3 regions of the Streptomyces sp. NPDC057253 genome follow, and region 3 is predicted to be linked to each of the others. Evidence: riboswitches for the same ligand, from Rfam matches in the RefSeq annotation. Region 3 holds a riboswitch; each other region holds the start of a gene.
The links. Region 3 has a riboswitch for cobalamin ahead of ACFULQ_RS27275 (prenyltransferase/squalene oxidase repeat-containing protein). Riboswitches for the same ligand answer to the same signal wherever they lie in the genome.
Positions count from the first base shown of each region.

Region 1: linked by a shared signal. The riboswitch ahead of ACFULQ_RS34215 (ribonucleoside-diphosphate reductase subunit alpha) and the one ahead of ACFULQ_RS27275 (prenyltransferase/squalene oxidase repeat-containing protein) in region 3 are both predicted to bind cobalamin.
Region 2: linked by a shared signal. The riboswitch ahead of ACFULQ_RS38105 (HoxN/HupN/NixA family nickel/cobalt transporter) and the one ahead of ACFULQ_RS27275 (prenyltransferase/squalene oxidase repeat-containing protein) in region 3 are both predicted to bind cobalamin.

Region 1 is NZ_JBHUXV010000084.1:29,378-34,532, forward strand. Features, by position in the region: gene ACFULQ_RS34215 (ribonucleoside-diphosphate reductase subunit alpha) at 1-2,336, opposite strand, end outside; cobalamin riboswitch at 2,460-2,596, opposite strand; gene ACFULQ_RS34220 (GNAT family N-acetyltransferase) at 2,642-3,148, opposite strand; gene mctP (monocarboxylate uptake permease MctP) at 3,278-4,888, opposite strand; gene ACFULQ_RS34230 (DUF3311 domain-containing protein) at 4,885-5,136, opposite strand.
Region 2 is NZ_JBHUXV010000107.1:16,244-21,398, reverse strand. Features, by position in the region: gene ACFULQ_RS38115 (nucleoside hydrolase) at 1-614, shown strand, start outside; gene ACFULQ_RS38110 (ArsR/SmtB family transcription factor) at 821-1,813, shown strand; gene ACFULQ_RS38105 (HoxN/HupN/NixA family nickel/cobalt transporter) at 1,916-3,046, opposite strand; cobalamin riboswitch at 3,073-3,261, opposite strand; gene ACFULQ_RS38100 (metalloregulator ArsR/SmtB family transcription factor) at 3,342-3,689, shown strand; gene ACFULQ_RS38095 (hypothetical protein) at 3,838-4,056, opposite strand; gene ACFULQ_RS38090 (hypothetical protein) at 4,101-4,340, opposite strand; gene ACFULQ_RS38085 (Lrp/AsnC family transcriptional regulator) at 4,353-4,844, opposite strand; gene ACFULQ_RS38080 (pyridoxal phosphate-dependent decarboxylase family protein) at 4,950-5,155, shown strand, end outside.
Region 3 is NZ_JBHUXV010000055.1:14,678-19,832, forward strand. Features, by position in the region: gene ACFULQ_RS27265 (energy-coupling factor transporter transmembrane component T) at 1-94, opposite strand, end outside; gene ACFULQ_RS27270 (SCO2322 family protein) at 87-716, opposite strand; gene ACFULQ_RS27275 (prenyltransferase/squalene oxidase repeat-containing protein) at 713-1,891, opposite strand; cobalamin riboswitch at 2,012-2,141, opposite strand; gene ACFULQ_RS27280 (MBL fold metallo-hydrolase) at 2,218-3,243, opposite strand; gene ACFULQ_RS27285 (aldehyde dehydrogenase) at 3,420-4,877, shown strand; gene ACFULQ_RS27290 (ferredoxin) at 4,882-5,115, shown strand.

The DNA.
Region 1 (5,155 bases), on a different contig from region 3:
AGGGAGCAGGCGATCGCTTCTTCCGACGTCACCTGCTGGACGGGGACAGTGGCCTGAGCCGCGCGGGCGATCCTCGTCGCCGGGCGCGAGCGCAGGTAGTACGTCGTCTTGAGCCCGGACTTCCAGGCGTACGCGTACATCGAGGAGAGCTTGCCGATGGTCGGCGTCTCCAGGAACAGGTTCAGGGACTGCGACTGGTCGAGGAACGGGGTCCGCGCCGCCGCCATGTCGATCAGCGCGCGCTGCGGGATCTCCCATGCCGTGCGGTACAACGCCCGTACGTCCGCGGGGATCCACGCGAAGTCCTGCACCGAGCCGTTCGCGTCGCGCAGCGCCTCACGGGTGCGGGCGTCCCAGACGCCGAGCTCCTTGAGCTCCCGCACCAGGTACGAGTTGACCTGGAGGAACTCCCCGGACAGCGTCTCGCGCTTGAACAGGTTGGAGACCTGCGGCTCGATGCACTCGTACACCCCGGCGATCGAGGCAATGGTCGCGGTGGGCGCGATGGCGAGCAGCAGGGAGTTGCGCAGACCGGTGGTGGCGATGCGCTCACGCAGTGCGGCCCAGCGCTCGGGCCAGTTCGACGTGACGTCGTAGTGGTCGGGGTGCAGCACGCCCCGCGCGGTACGGGTCTTCTCCCATGCCGGAAGCGGACCGTTGCGCTCGGCGAGGTCGGCGGAGGCCTCGTAGGCGGCGAGCATGATGCGCTCGGCGATCCGCGTGGAGAGGGCCTTGGCCTCCGGCGAGTCGAAGGGCAGCCGCAGCTTGAAGAAGACGTCCTGGAGGCCCATCGCGCCAAGGCCCACCGGCCGCCACTTGGCGTTGGACCGCCCGGCCTGCTCGGTCGGGTAGAAGTTGATGTCGACGACCCGGTCCAGGAAGGTGACGGCGGTGCGGACGGTGGCGTCCAGCCGCTCCCAGTCGAGGTCGCCCGCCGCCGGGTCGACGAACGCGCCGAGGTTCACCGAGCCCAGGTTGCAGACCGCCGTCTCCCCGTCGTCGGTGACCTCCAGGATCTCCGTGCAGAGGTTGGAGGAGTGGACCGTGTGCCCGGGCAGGGCCGTCTGGTTGGCGGTGCGGTTGGCGGCGTCCTTGAAGGTCATCCAGCCGTTGCCGGTCTGCGCGAGGGTGCGCATCATGCGGCCGTACAGGTCCCGGGCGGGGATGGTCTTGCGGGCGAGGCCCCGCTCCTCGGCCTTCCGGTAGGCCGCGTCGAACCCCTCGCCCCACAGGTCGACCAGTTCGGGCACATCGGCGGGCGAGAAGAGGGACCACTCGGCGTCCGCGTTCACCCGCCGCATGAACTCGTCCGGGATCCAGTGCGCGAGGTTCAGGTTGTGCGTACGGCGGGCGTCCTCACCGGTGTTGTCCCTGAGCTCCAGGAACTCCTCGATGTCGGAGTGCCAGGTCTCCAGGTAGACCGCGGCGGCACCTTTGCGCCGGCCGCCCTGGTTCACGGCGGCCACGCTCGCGTCCAGCGTCTTCAGGAACGGGACGATGCCGTTGGAGTGCCCGTTGGTGCCGCGGATCAGCGAACCGCGGCTGCGGACGCGGGAGTACGCGATGCCGATGCCGCCCGCGTGCTTGGAGAGCCGGGCCACCTGGTGGTAGCGGTCGTAGATGGAGTCCAGCTCGTCCATCGGGGAGTCGAGGAGGTAGCAGGACGACATCTGGGGGTGCCGGGTGCCGGAGTTGAAGAGGGTGGGGGAGGAGGGGAGGTAGTCGAGTCGGCTCATGAGCCCGTAGAGCGCGGCGACCTCGTCGAGAGCCCGCCTGGTGTCGTCCTCGGCGAGACCGGCGGCGACCCGGAGCATGAAGTGCTGGGGCGTCTCGATGACCTTGCGGGTGATCGGGTGCCGGAGCAGGTAGCGGCTGTGCAGGGTGCGCAGGCCGAAGTAGCCGAAGCGGTCGTCCCCCTGAGGGTCGATGAGCGAGTCCAGGCGGTCGGCGTGGATGCGTACGAACTCGGCCGTACGGTCGGCGATCAGACCCTCGCGGTGCCCGACCGCGACGGATCGGGTGAACGAGGTGACGCCCTGCGAGGCGGCCTCGGCGGCGATGGAGATCGTCAGCAGCCGGGCGGCCAGCCTGCTGTAGGCGGGGTCCTCGGAGATGAGCCCGGCCGCGGCCTCGGTGGCCAGCTCCCGCAACTCCGACTCGTCGGCCCGGGCGGACCGGCCGCGGAGCGCGGCGGCGGCGACCCGGCCGGGGTCCGCGTCGGGAAGGTCGGCGGTCAGCTCGGTCAGGGTCCGCAGCAGCGCGGCACCGGGGCCGTCGTTCTCCTGCTCGGTCCGCTCGATCGCTGCTGAAGCCGGGTCGGCTGGCGCGATGGTCACGTGGGGCTCTCCCTCGCTGGCACGGGGGCCTTGCGGAGGGCAGGGGGCAGCACACGAGCGCGCACGGCGTCGCGTCCACCGGCCCATTCCACGAGGCCCGGACGTCATGACACCCGGGCCACGGTGGCCGGATGTGCTGTCGGCAGGTCCTCGGACTTACCCTCATATGCGCTTGTGCGCGCATGAGTACACCGTTGCGGGACAGTTCCGGATTCGCACCGGATTCCCCTGCGGCGACAGCGAGCATGAGCATACATCTTGTGCCGGGTGGTGGAAGCAGGCCCATATGTTGTGTCGCGGCGACTTCAGAGCGTCAACTGGTAGGTGAGGAGGGTGAAGTCGTCGCCGGGGACCGGCCGCCAGTCGCGCTCGGGGGCTCGGGTGAAGCCGAAGCGCTCGTAGAGGCGGTGGGCGGTGTGCATGGTGGGCTGGGTGCACAGGACCAGGCCGGTGAGGCTGCCTGCGGCGCTCGCGCGGTCGATGCAGGCCTGGACGAGGGCTTGTCCCACGCCTTGGCCGCGGGCCTCGTGGGACACAGCGAGCATGCGGATCTCGGCCTCTCCGGGGCGGGCCAGCTCCGCCATGGGGCCGGGGGAGGGGACGTAGGTGACTCCGCCGAGGATGCGGTCGTCCGCCGTGGCCACCAGGACGTCGGCTTCCGCGGCCCGCTTGGCCACGTTCTTGAGTTCCTGGAAGTACCAGTCGGCGTCGTCGCCGAACGCGAGGAGGCCGTCGTTCAGGTAGGCCCTTGCCGTGATGTCGCCGAGGGTTTCGTAGTCGGTGGGTTCTGCGGGGCGGATCAGGATGGTCATGCGGGTGAGTGTGCACGAAAGCGGGCCACCGAGGAGGGTTGCTCTCGGTGGCCCGCTGCCGGGTGTGTGGGGTTGCTCGCGTCCACGCGGCGGAGCCGCACATCGAAACAGCCCCGCGCCCCTGAGGAGTCAGTGCGAGGTTCCTGCGGTAGCGGGCGGAAGCTCCACCTCCACCCCCGGGTCGCCCGCGTCCGCCGTGTAGTCCTCCGGGCTGGTCTCGTCGATGCCGTCGGGGGCCTTCGCCGCCTTCAGGACGAAGGTCAGGACCACCGTGACGACGACGTTGAGGACGAACGCCGTCAGGCCGATGTAGCCGATCTCGCCGATGCCCGGGATCTCCTTCGCCGAGCCGCCGAAGTGCTTCTGGGTCGGGGAGGCGACGCCGTACGCGGCGACCGTGCCGTAGATCATGCCGACCGCCCAGCCGGCGAGCAGCGCCCAGCGGTGGAACCAGCGGGTGAACAGGCCGCCGACCAGGGCCGGGAAGGTCTGGAGGATCCAGATGCCGCCCAGGAGCTGGAAGTTGATGGCGACCGTCTTGTCCATCGTCAGGACGAAGACCAGCGCGCCGACCTTCACCAGGAGCGAGACCAGCTTGGAGACCTTGGTCTCCTGGGCCGGGGTCGCGTCCGGCTTGATGAAGTCCTTGTAGATGTTGCGGGTGAAGAGGTTCGCGGCCGCGATCGACATGATGGCCGCGGGGACCAGCGCGCCGATGCCGATGGCCGCGAAGGCCACGCCCGCGAACCAGTCCGGGAACATGTCCTCGAAGAGCTGCGGGATCGCCAGCTGCGGGTTGGTGACCTTGACCCCGGCCGCGATCGCCATGAAGCCGAGCAGGGCCAGCAGGCCGAGCATCAGTGAGTACAGCGGCAGGATCGTGGTGTTGCGGCGGATCACCTCACGGCTGCGGGAGGAGAGCGTCGCGGTGATCGAGTGCGGGTACATGAAGAGCGCGAGCGCGGAGCCCAACGCCAGCGTGGCGTACGTCCACTGGCCCGCCTCCAGGGGGACCAGTCCGCCCGCCTTGGCCGCCGTGTACTTCTCGCTCGCCGCGCCGAAGACGTCGGCGAAGCCGCCCAGTTTGATCGGGATGTAGATGATCGCCACCGCGATGACGATGTAGATCAGCGTGTCCTTCACGAACGCGATCAGGGCGGGGGCCCGGAGGCCCGAGGAGTACGTGTAGGCCGCGAGGACGCCGAAGGCGATCAGCAGCGGCAGGTCCTTCACGAACCAGTTGGTGTTCTCGCCGCCGCCGACGCCCATCACGTCCAGGACGGCCTGGATGCCGACCAGTTGGAGCGCGATGTACGGCATGGTCGCGAGGATGCCGGTGACCGCCACGGCGAGCGACAGGCCCTTGGAGCCGAACCGGCCGCGCACGAAGTCAGAGGTCGTCACGTACCCGTGCTTGTGGGAGACCGACCACAGGCGGGGCAGGAAGGTGAAGATCAGCGGGTACACCAGGATCGTGTACGGCACCGCGAAGAAGCCGGCCGCGCCCGCCGCGTAGATCGCCGCGGGCACCGCGACGAAGGTGTACGCCGTGTACAGGTCGCCGCCCAGCAGGAACCAGGTGACCCAGGTGCCGAACGAGCGGCCGCCCAGGCCCCATTCGTCCAGCGAGTGCTCGTTCTCGGCCTTGCGCCAGCGCGCGGCCAGGAAGCCCATGACCGTGACGGCCAGGAAGAAGAGGATGAAGACGGCGAGAGCCACGCCGTTGACGCCGTCGTTCACTTCGAACCTCCACGACGGGCACGCTGGTCACGCTGCCACAGCTGGTACGCGATCATCGTCAGCGCGGTGGAGATCAGCACCCACAGCATCTGGTACCAGTAGAAGAACGGGATGCCGATGAACTCGGGGTCCACCTTCGCGTACGAGCCGACCCACAGCATCGCCACGAACGGGGCGAGCAGGCAGAGGGCGATGACCACCCGCACCGGCGTCACCACCGGTGGTCTCACTTCAGGCGCATCCGACATGTCGTGACTCCGTCCCCTC
Region 2 (5,155 bases), on a different contig from region 3:
CCTCGCCCCGGCCGGTCACCCTGATCCCCACCGCGCCGCTCACCAACATCGCGCTGCTGCTTCGTACGCACCCCGACGTGGTGCGCAACATCGAGCGGATCGTGTTCATGGGCGGTGCGGTGGCGACCGGGAACGCCACGCCGGTCGCGGAGTTCAACGTCTGGCACGACCCCGAGGCGGCCGCCGTCCTGCTCACCGCGGGTGTGCCGATCACGATGTACGGCCTGGACGTCTTCGAGCGGGTCGTCGTCCCGGCCGCCGACGTCCAGCGGCTGCGGGCGAGCGCGGAGCCCAGTCTGCGCATGGCCGGTGAACTGCTCGCCCACCGGGATCCGGCCGCGTCCGGAGACCCCACCCCCACCGGCGGGCTCGGCGACGCGGGCGCGGTCTGCGCGGTCGTCGATCCGGACGGGCTGACGACCGAACTCCTGCCGGTCGAGGTGAGCCTGGCCCCTGGCCCGACCCGCGGCCAGACCGTCGTCGACCGCCGGCGGCGGCCCGGCGAGTCCGAGATCCACGGGGGCGAGCGCGAAGTGACCCTCGTGGACGTGGGGTTGGACGTGGACGTGGAGCGGTACGTGAAGCTGTGGCTGACGGCGGTGGAGGGGGTCTAGGCACCGACCTCGCCGAGAGGTGGCACCGGCCTCGCCGAGGAGGGGGTCTAGGCACCGGCTTCGTCGAGAGGTGGCATCGATCTCGCCGAGAGGCGGAGGACGGGCGGGCTGACCGAATGCCCCCTTGTCCCCGCCCCCGGCACTCCGTCATCGTCGAAGCGCACCGCCCCCCACCCGATGACCGACCACCATCGGAGAACCCCCCCATGCTGCGGGTGCACTTCACCGCCGACGACCTCGCACGTGTGCGCGTGGCCGCCGCCCCCGACCCGCTCTGGGAGATCACCAACAGCTTCCAGGCGCTCGCCGGGCAGGACGCGCCGCTGCTCTTCGGCGACTGGCGGCGGCTGGTCCGCGCACGGCTGCGCCCGGCGCCCGCGCTGCTCGCCGCGCTGCTGCCGGCGCGCGGCTACACACCGGACTTCCTCACCCCCCACCTCGACGGCCGCCACGACCTGGAGGACGCCGTCGACACCGTGCTGCGCACGCCCCGCACCGCGCTGCGCAGGGACCTGACCGCGTTCGCCGCCTCCCCGCGCCGCACCCGCCCGCTGCCGTCCGAGGCCCGCGCCCTGGCCGACGGCGAACCCCCGGCGCTGCGCCGCCTGGGCGCCGCCCTGCACGGCTACCACCGGCACGCGCTCGCCCCGTTCTGGCCGCACATCCGGGCCCAGGTGGACGCCGACCGGGCCGTCCGGGCCCGCGAGGTGCTGGACGGCGGCACGGACGGGCTGCTGGCGAGCTTCGGTCCCGTGCTGCGCTGGCGGCCGCCGGTGCTGGAGGCCGACTATCCCGTCAAGCGCGAACTCCGTCTCGGTGGAAGGGGGTTGCTGCTCCAGCCTTCCCTGTTCTGCCTGCGCAGACCGGTCACGGTGGCCGCCCCCGAGCTGCCGCCGGTCCTCGTCTACCCCATCCAGCCCGCCCTCGGCTGGGTCCGGCCACCCGGCCGCCCCGTGTCCGGCGCCGGCCTCGCCGCGCTCATCGGCCGGACCCGCGCGGCGATCCTCGAGGACGCCGAGACCGGCCGTACGACCGGTGAGCTCGCCCGGCGGCTCGGGATCTCCGGGGCGGCCGCGAGCCAGCACACGGCGGTGCTGCGCCGGGCCGGGCTGCTGCTGAGCGTGCGCCGCGGCAGACATGTCGTGCACACCGTCACCCCGGCGGGGCGGGCGCTGCTCGAAGGGACGGGCTCCGCTTGAAACGTTTGAAAGGGTTGGGTTCCGTTCAAGCCGAGAACTGGGTCGGCGCCGGCTCCTACCGCGACAGCAGCAACTCCTGCAACGGGCGCCCGATCTGGTCCCTCAGGAACTGCTGATGCCCCACCGCTGCTCCACCTTGGCCAGCCGCCAGTAGGCGATCGCCGCCGCCCACACCACCACGAACAGGCCGACGATGACGTAACCGACGTTGTCGAGGTCGATCTCGGCGATCCAGGTGGTGAGGGCGTCGGTGAGGGCGAACTTGTCGTGCAGGACGCCGACGAGCTCGATCGTGCCGATGAAGAAGGCGACCGCGATGGACAGTCCGGTGATGGCGAGGTTGTAGAACACCTTGCGCACCGGGTTGGAGAAGGCCCACTGGTAGGCGAAGTTCATGAAGGTGCCGTCGAGGGTGTCGAACAGGCTCATGCCGGCGGCGAAGAGGAGGGGCAGGCACAGGATCGCGTACCAGGGCAGTCCGGCGGCCGCGCCCGACCCGGCCATCACCATCAGCGTGACCTCGGTGGCCGTGTCGAAGCCGAGCCCGAACAGGAAGCCCAGCGGGAACATCTGCCCGGGGCGGGTGACGGACTTGGTGAGGCGTCCGAGGATCCGGTTCATGAAGCCCCGGGAATCCAGGTGCTGCTCCAGCTCCTTCTCGTCGTAGGACCCCGCCCGCATCGCCCGGAAGACCTTCAGGATGCCGATCAGGGCGACCAGGTTGAGGGCGGCGATGAGGTAGAGGAAGGTGCCGGAGATGGTCGTACCGAGGAATCCGAGCACCTGGTGGGTGCTGGAGCCCTCGTTCATGACCTTGCCGGCGAGCTGGGTGCCGCCGGCGATGAGCGCGGCGAGCAGGACGACGACGCTGGAGTGTCCGAGGGCGAACCAGAACCCCACCGACACCGGCCGCTTGCCGTCGGCCATCAGCTTGCGGGTGGTGTTGTCGATCGCGGCGATGTGGTCGGCGTCGAAGGCGTGCCGCATGCCGAGGGTGTAGGCGGTGATGCCGAGTCCGACGCCGAAGGCCTTGGTGCCGACCTCGTAGTGGGCGGGGACGACGAGCAGGAAGAGGATGCCGAAGGCGACGACGTGCAGGGCGGCGATCGTCGCCAGCAGTCCGACGGTCTTGACGGTGTCCTCACGCCGCCAGCGGAAACCAGTTGGGGCGCCGACATCGGCACCGGCCCCCGTGGCAGGGTTCGTGGCCCTGGACAGGGCAGGCTCGGTCATACGGTCAGCTCCAACACCTCGTGGATCAGTTCCTGACGTGCCGTGGCCGGTCTCCTGGCTTACGGGTCCTGCGTGTCAGCGCCTGCCTTCCCAGTCGTACGACCAGTGGCTTCGACGGCACGGACACTTCCCGATCACAGTGGCGAGGGCCGCGCCGGTCTGGACCTTGAGGGGTCGTCACCGGCTTCCCGAGCACCACGGCCCGCTCACCGTAGGGGGTGCCGGCCTCCCCTGCATAGCTGCGCACCTGCGCAGGTATGGAAGATCACATACGGTCGCCTGCGAGGATGAGCCCATGCACCTCGTCCCGGCCGACCGAGCCGATCGCCGCACCATCGACGGACACCGGGTGTGCGACGCCATAGCCGCGATCGGCGACCCGGGGGACGTGCGCACCTGGTCCGACCGCTTCGCCCTCCTCGCCGACCCCAACCGCCTCTCCCTCCTCCTCGCCCTGCACCGCACCGGCCCGCTCGCGGTCTCCGACCTCGCGATCGCGACGGGCATGAACGACCCGGCCGTGTCCCAGGCGCTACGGCTGCTGCGCGCGGCCGGGGTCGTGGCGGGAGAGAAGGAGGGGCGTGTGGTGCGGTACCGGGTGGTGGACGAGGCGGTACGGGGGCTGCTGAAGCAGGTGTCCTAGCCCTGTCCTGGTCCTGGTAGGGCTGAAGAGCCCCGCTCACGGGGTGATGGCGGTGGCGATTGCGGCGGTGCGTGCCGACGCGGCGTCCGGGTGGGCGAGCGGACCGGCCCACGTGGACCGCGCCCCGGCAGCCGGGGCGGCTTTCGCCTCACTCCTCCGGCCCCCACCGGTCCGGTCCCACCCCGCGCCAGTCGATCCAGGTCGACTCCGCCACCTCCGCCGCGTCGATCTCCAGGCCCGCTCGGCGGAGGAACTCGGCCACGTCGGTCAGGTTGTGGGCGAGGCCCAGGATCTCGCCGTCCACGCGTACGCGGCGGCCGCCCGTGGGGGAGGGCGGGTGGACGATCACTCGGATCGGGCCGGACATGTCTTCAGGATCGTCCGCGGTGTACGGTCCCGCACTTCGGTCCGTCATCGGTCGAGCCGGCCGGTCTGGTCCTCGGAGCCGGCCGACCGGCCGAGGTCACGGAGTGCCCACCACTCGGCCGGGCGGGGCCGCCGCCGCTCCCAGTGGGGATGGAAGTACGTCTCGGTCGACAGCCGGTGCAGGCGTCGGCGCAGCTCGGTGCGGTCGGGGTGGTCGGCGAGCCGCCGGTACGTGGCGCTCCACTCCCGCTGTGCCCGGGCGAGGTCGTCGGGGAACGATCGCATGCCCGAATTCAATCATGTGTTCGATTTTTTGGGCCAGGAGGTGAGGGGCAGCGGGCCGCGGTCGACGACGGTGCGGATGCAGAAGGTGCTGCGGGCGTCGCGGACGGGACCGATGGCCAGGATCTGGTCGGTGAGCACCTTTTCGAAGGTGCGCAGGTCGGGCACGGCGAGTTCGACGAAGAAGTCGGCGTCGCCGGAGACCACATGGCAGGCGACCACGTGGTCGATCGACTTCAGCGCCTCCTCGACCACCTGGGCCGTGGTGCGCGAGTGCTCGACCTTGAGGGACAGGAACACCGTCAGTCCGAGACCCAGGCGCTCACGGTCCAGGTCGGCCCGGTAGCCGGCCAGCACCCCGTCCTCCTCCAGCGCCTTGGTGCGGCGCAGACAGGACGAGGGGGACAGGCGTACGGCCTCGGCGAGGTCGACGTTGGGGGTGCGGCCGTGACGCTGGAGGTGGTCCAGGATCGCCCGGTCGATACGGTCGTACAGGGGGCGTGGCATGAAATGCAGCATATCGGTGCCATCGAAGAACGATCGTGCGCCAAAGGGCCGTACGGGCACTCGCTGCGCCATCGGATGCCGGGGTCGGCGGCGCATCGTAGCCCCATGCACCCCTTTCCCCTGGAACCCGACCGCGCCGACATGGCCGAGATGGGCCGTCTCGTCCTGGACCGTGTTGTCGACCGCACCGAGAACCTCGCCGCCCGCCCCGCGACCAGCCCCCTGCCGCCGCGGGCCGAGGCCGAGCTCGTGGAGTCCCTCCTGGCGCCGCCGCCCGCCCGGGGCGGCAGTCTGAAGGCGCTGCTCGCGCG
Region 3 (5,155 bases):
GTCGGGTGCCGGTGTCGGGGTCAGTGCCGGTGCCGGTGCCGGGACCTGTGCCGGTGTCGGTGCCGTCCGTCGGGTGTCCGGCCTCGCTACGCATCGCGGCGGCGCCTCGCCTGCCAGGTCGCTGCGGCGGCCAGTGCCACTACGGCCGCCGCTCCCGCCCACAGGCCCAGCGACGGGCCGTCGTCGTGCTTCTTCTCGGCGGGTGCCGCCTTCTTCGACCCTGTCACCGCCTCACCGCAACCCGTCCGGGGGTACCCCGAGATCGCGCAGAGCAGGGCGTTCGTGTTGTAGCGGAGCGGCTTCGCGACCGTCGCCAGGGCCTCCGCGGTCGTCGCGTCGCGGGGCACCACCGCGCACGCGCCGCGCTGCGCCGGGGGCTGCTCACCGGAGGGCGCGTCCGCGGCCGTACCGAAGTCGATGACCAGGGCCACGCGCTTTCGGCCCTCCTGGGCCGGCGTGCGCGCGCAGATCGCCGTGAACGACGCCGACCCGCGGGGCCTGCTCGCGTCCGCCGAGTCCTCGCTCACCGCGAAGCGGAAGCCCTGGACGTCGCCGTCCGAGGGGACCGCGGTCGAGGGGCCCTGCGTGGCGTACGTCCAGGTCGTGCCGGTGCGGTCCCAGAAGGACCAGTAGCGGTAGCCGGTGGCGTGGGCCGGGCCCGCGACGGCGAGGAGCAGCCCGGCGAGGACGCCGAGGAGGGCCGCCCGGCGGATCACGGCTGCTTCCTCTTGTTGCGGGCGCTGAGGAGGAAGCCGATGCCCGCACCGGCGGCGAGGCCCGCGCCGACCATCCACCACACGGACGTACCGGAGTCGTCCTGGGACGCGCTGACCGGCGTCGGTCCGGTCGCGGTCAGCCGCTCCACCAGGTCCGTGCCGCCGAAGTCGCGCGGGTCGGTGCCGGTCGCCTCGGCGGCGAGGATCAGCTGGGCCCAGGCCGCCGGGCCGTTCTGCTCGGCCCACTTCGCGGAGTTCCGCTTCAGCCACTCCAGGGGCTTGCGCGCGGCCCCGGTACCGCCCTGCACGGCGAGTGCGACGACCGCGTCCGCCGTGTTGCCGTAGTCGGGCTGATTCTCGGCGCCGGGGAGAGCGGACTTCAGGTAGCCGTCCTTCGCGACGGCCGCGGCGAGATAGGCGGCTCCGTTGGTCGCGGCCCGCGTCCGGGTGAGGTCCGGCGCGTCGGCGCAGGTGAGCTCACCCCGGATGTCGGGCTTCGCCGTCAGCAGGTCCCTCCCCGACGCGGCGACGACCGCCGCCGCCGTCGCGTCCGCGTTGGCCCTGAGCTCGCCCTTCTTGTCCGGCTGGTAGGCGAAGGCGCCCCCGTCCGCACACGGCAGGGACAGCTTCAGCAGGGCGTCGTAAGGCGACTTCGTGCCGACGCGGACCTCCGGGACGGAGAGGTCCTGCGTGTGGAGCGCGCCGATCACCACGGACGTCGAGTTGGCGTCGCTGGCCCCGCCGGGCGCGTAGCCCCAGCCGCCGTCCTTGTTCTGGACGGACTTCAGCCAGGCCACCGCCTCGGTGACCGCGCTGTCGTGCCCGCCGACCGCGGAGAGGGCCTGGGCGGCGGCCGCGGTGCTGTTGGTGTCGACCATCAGCTTGGCGTCGCAGGCCTTGGCCGGGTTCGCGCGGAACGCCGGGAACGCCCCGTTCGCACACTGCTGTCCGGCCAGCCACTCGACGGCCGCGGCGGGAGGGTTTTCGTGGACCCGGTGCAGGGCGATCAGCGCGTAGGACTGCCGCCAGACCCCGTCGTACGTGGGGTCGCCGCTGCCGTAGAGCCCCGAGGGCAGGGACGGCTTCGGGGACGGCGATGCGGCGACGGCGGGCGTGGCCGTACCCCCGATCACGACGGCGGCGGCCAGGACCGCGGCGCTGCGGCGGACGTTCATGATCGGCGGATGCCCTTCTCCCTGCGGGGAACCGGGCAGCACGGGAGGACCCCCCCGGGCGGCTCGGCTCCGTATACCTCGACGGTGCCGCGCATCGGCCGGTTGCCGGTGCGCGCGAGCCGGTCACTGGCCGTGCGGGGCAGTCCGGCTCACCGCCTGTGGGGGCGGGTTACGGTTGCGGGTCAGCGCCGGAATTGCACCGGCTTTCCCCCGTACGGGTGTGATGACGACCCGGCTACTGTACTCGCCCGTAGGGAAGCGGCTGAGGGGCGCCTGTGCGGAGCTGCCTCCGTTGATCAGCCTGTGCGGAGCCGGAGCCGGTGTGCTCAGACCGCCACGTACGTCACCGGATCGCTCCCCGTCACCGCCTCCGCCCGCCCCAGCTTCACCAGCCGCCGCAGATGCGCCTCGGCCTCGGAGACCGCGATGTTCCGTGAGCCGTAGGGGATCTGGTCCCAGGGCCGGTTCCACTCCATGCGCTCGGCGAGCTGCCAGGGGGTGAGGGGCTCGGCGAGGAGGGAGCGCAGGTCGGTGAGGCGTTCCTCGTGGTGGGCGAGCAACTCCCGTACGCGCGCCTCGGCGTCGGTGAAGACGTGCTGGTGGGCGGGGAGGACCTCGGCGGGCGCGAGGCGGCCGATCCGCTCCAGGGAGTCGAGGTAGTCGCCCAGCGGGTCGGTCACGGTGGCGTCGTCGGGGTCCTCGTACAGGCCGATGTGCGGGGTGATCTCGGGCAGCAGATGGTCGCCGGAGAACAGACGTCCGCGGCCCGGCAGGTGAGCCGGGTGCTCCTCCTCCAGGTGCAGACAGACATGGCCGGGGGTGTGTCCCGGGGTCCAGATCGCGCGGAGTCTGCGGCCGGGGAGGTCCAGGAGCTCACCGGGGACGATCTCGCGGTCGGGCAACGCGGGCGAGAAGCCCGGGAGTTGGCGTCGGCGGGCGGTGCGCAGAGGCGCCACGTGCTCCTCCGGGGCGCCCGCCGCCTCCAACTTGGCCGTCATATAGGTGAACCAGCGCTCGGCCCGGGTCTCCCGGGTGCGCCGCACGATCGCGGAGTCCGCCGCGTGCATGGCGATCCAGGCGCCGGAGGCCTCCCGGACCTGTTCGGACAGACCGTGGTGATCGGGGTGGTGGTGGGTGATGACCACACCGTGGATCTCGCCGACGCCGGTCCCGCACGCGGTCAGTCCCTCGGCGAGGGTGTCCCAGGAGGCCGGGTCGTCCCACCCGGTGTCCACCAGCACCGGACCCCGGTCGGTCTCGACGACGTACACGAGCGTGTGGCCGAGGGGGTTGTCGGGGATGGGCACCTGAACGGACCGGACGCCGCCACCATGGTCGTACACCTGCGCCATGAGCTCCCCAATCACCGCGTTCCGGCCATCATAACTAGAACGGGTTTCGACGGTAGCCTGAGGTCACCAACAGCCGTGGCGTGCGGGCCGTGGACTCCTCCGAGTGGAACTGGTATCAGTTCCGTATCCGGTTATCTGATGGATCGTCAGCAAGCCGCCCCTGGGAGGCGTTCGCCATGGCCGAGCTCGTGGAACACGGACAGCTGTTCATCGGCGGGGAGTTGACCGACCCCCTGGGCAAGGACGTCATCGAGGTGATCTCCCCGCACACCCAGGAGGTCATCGGACGGGTGCCGCACGCCTCCCGCGCGGACGTGGACGCGGCCGTCGCCGCCGCCCGCACCGCCTTCGACGAGGGCCCCTGGCCGCGGATGTCCCTCGACGAGCGCATCGAGGTCGTCACCCGGATCAAGGACGCCATCGCGGTACGGCACGAGGAGATCGCCCGCGTGATCTCCTCCGAGAACGGCTCGCCGTACTCCTGGAGCGTCCTCGCCCAGGCCCTCGGCGCGATGATGGTCTGGGACTCGGCGATCACGGTCGCCCGGAACTTCGTCTACGAGGAGACCCGCGACGGAGTCCTCGGCCGCATCCTCGTGCGCCGCGAGCCGGTCGGGGTCGTGGCGGCCGTGGTGCCGTGGAACGTCCCGCAGTTCGTGGCCGCCGCCAAGCTCGCGCCCGCGCTGCTCACCGGCTGCACGGTGGTGCTCAAGCCGTCGCCCGAGTCGCCGCTGGACGCGTACATCCTGGCCGAGATCACCAAGGAGGCCGGGCTGCCGGAGGGGGTGCTGTCGATCCTCCCGGCCGACCGTGAGGTCAGTGAGTACCTGGTCGGGCACCCGGGGATCGACAAGGTCTCCTTCACCGGCTCGGTGGGCGCGGGCAAGCGGGTGATGGAGGTCGCGGCCCGCAACCTCACGCGCGTGACACTGGAGTTGGGCGGGAAGTCGGCGGCCGTGGTCCTGCCGGACGCGGACGTCGAGACGGCCGTCGCGGGCATCGTCCCCTCCGCCTGGATGAACAACGGCCAGGCCTGTGTGGCCCAGACCCGCATCCTGCTGCCCCGCTCCCGCTACGACGAGTTCGCCGAAGCCCTTGCGGCGGCGGCGAGTTCCCTGGTCGTGGGCGATCCGCTGGACCCGGCCACCCAGGTCGGCCCCCTGGTCGCGGAGCGCCAGCAGCGGCGCAACCTCGACTACATCAGGATCGGCCAGGAGGAGGGCGCGAAGATCCTCACCGGCGGCGGGCGTCCGGCCGGCCTGGACCGCGGCTGGTACGTCGAGCCGACGCTCTTCGGGGACGTCGACAACTCGATGCGGATCGCGCGGGAGGAGATCTTCGGCCCGGTGATCTGCCTGCTGCCGTACGGGGACGAGTCCGAGGCGGTGAAGATCGCGAACGACTCCGACTACGGCCTGTCCGGCAGCGTGTGGACGGCCGACGTCGAGCGCGGCATCGAGGTCGCGAAGCAGGTCCGCACCGGCACGTACAACGTCAACACCTTCAGCCTCGACATGCTCGGGCCCTTCGGCGGCTACAAGTCCTCCGGTCTGGGGCGGGAGTTCGGCCCGGAGGGCTACGGCGAGTTCCTGGAGCACAAGATGATCCACCTCCCGGCCGGCTGGGAGGGCTGAGGCGATGGGGGACCGCTGGCACGTCGAGGTCGACCGCTCCCTGTGCATCGGCTCGGCCCAGTGCGTCCACACCGCCTCCGACGCCTTCCACCTCGACACGGCCCGCCAGTCCCACCCCACCGACCCGGAGACCGACGCCAACGAGAAGATCCTGGCGGCCGCCGAGAACTGCCCGGTCGAGGCGATCATGATCAGCCTGCTGGGGAACGGGGAGCCGGTGTTTCCGCCGGAGGAGTAGGGGGCGGGTTCGTTTCCAGGGTCAGGAGCTGTTCGGTGGT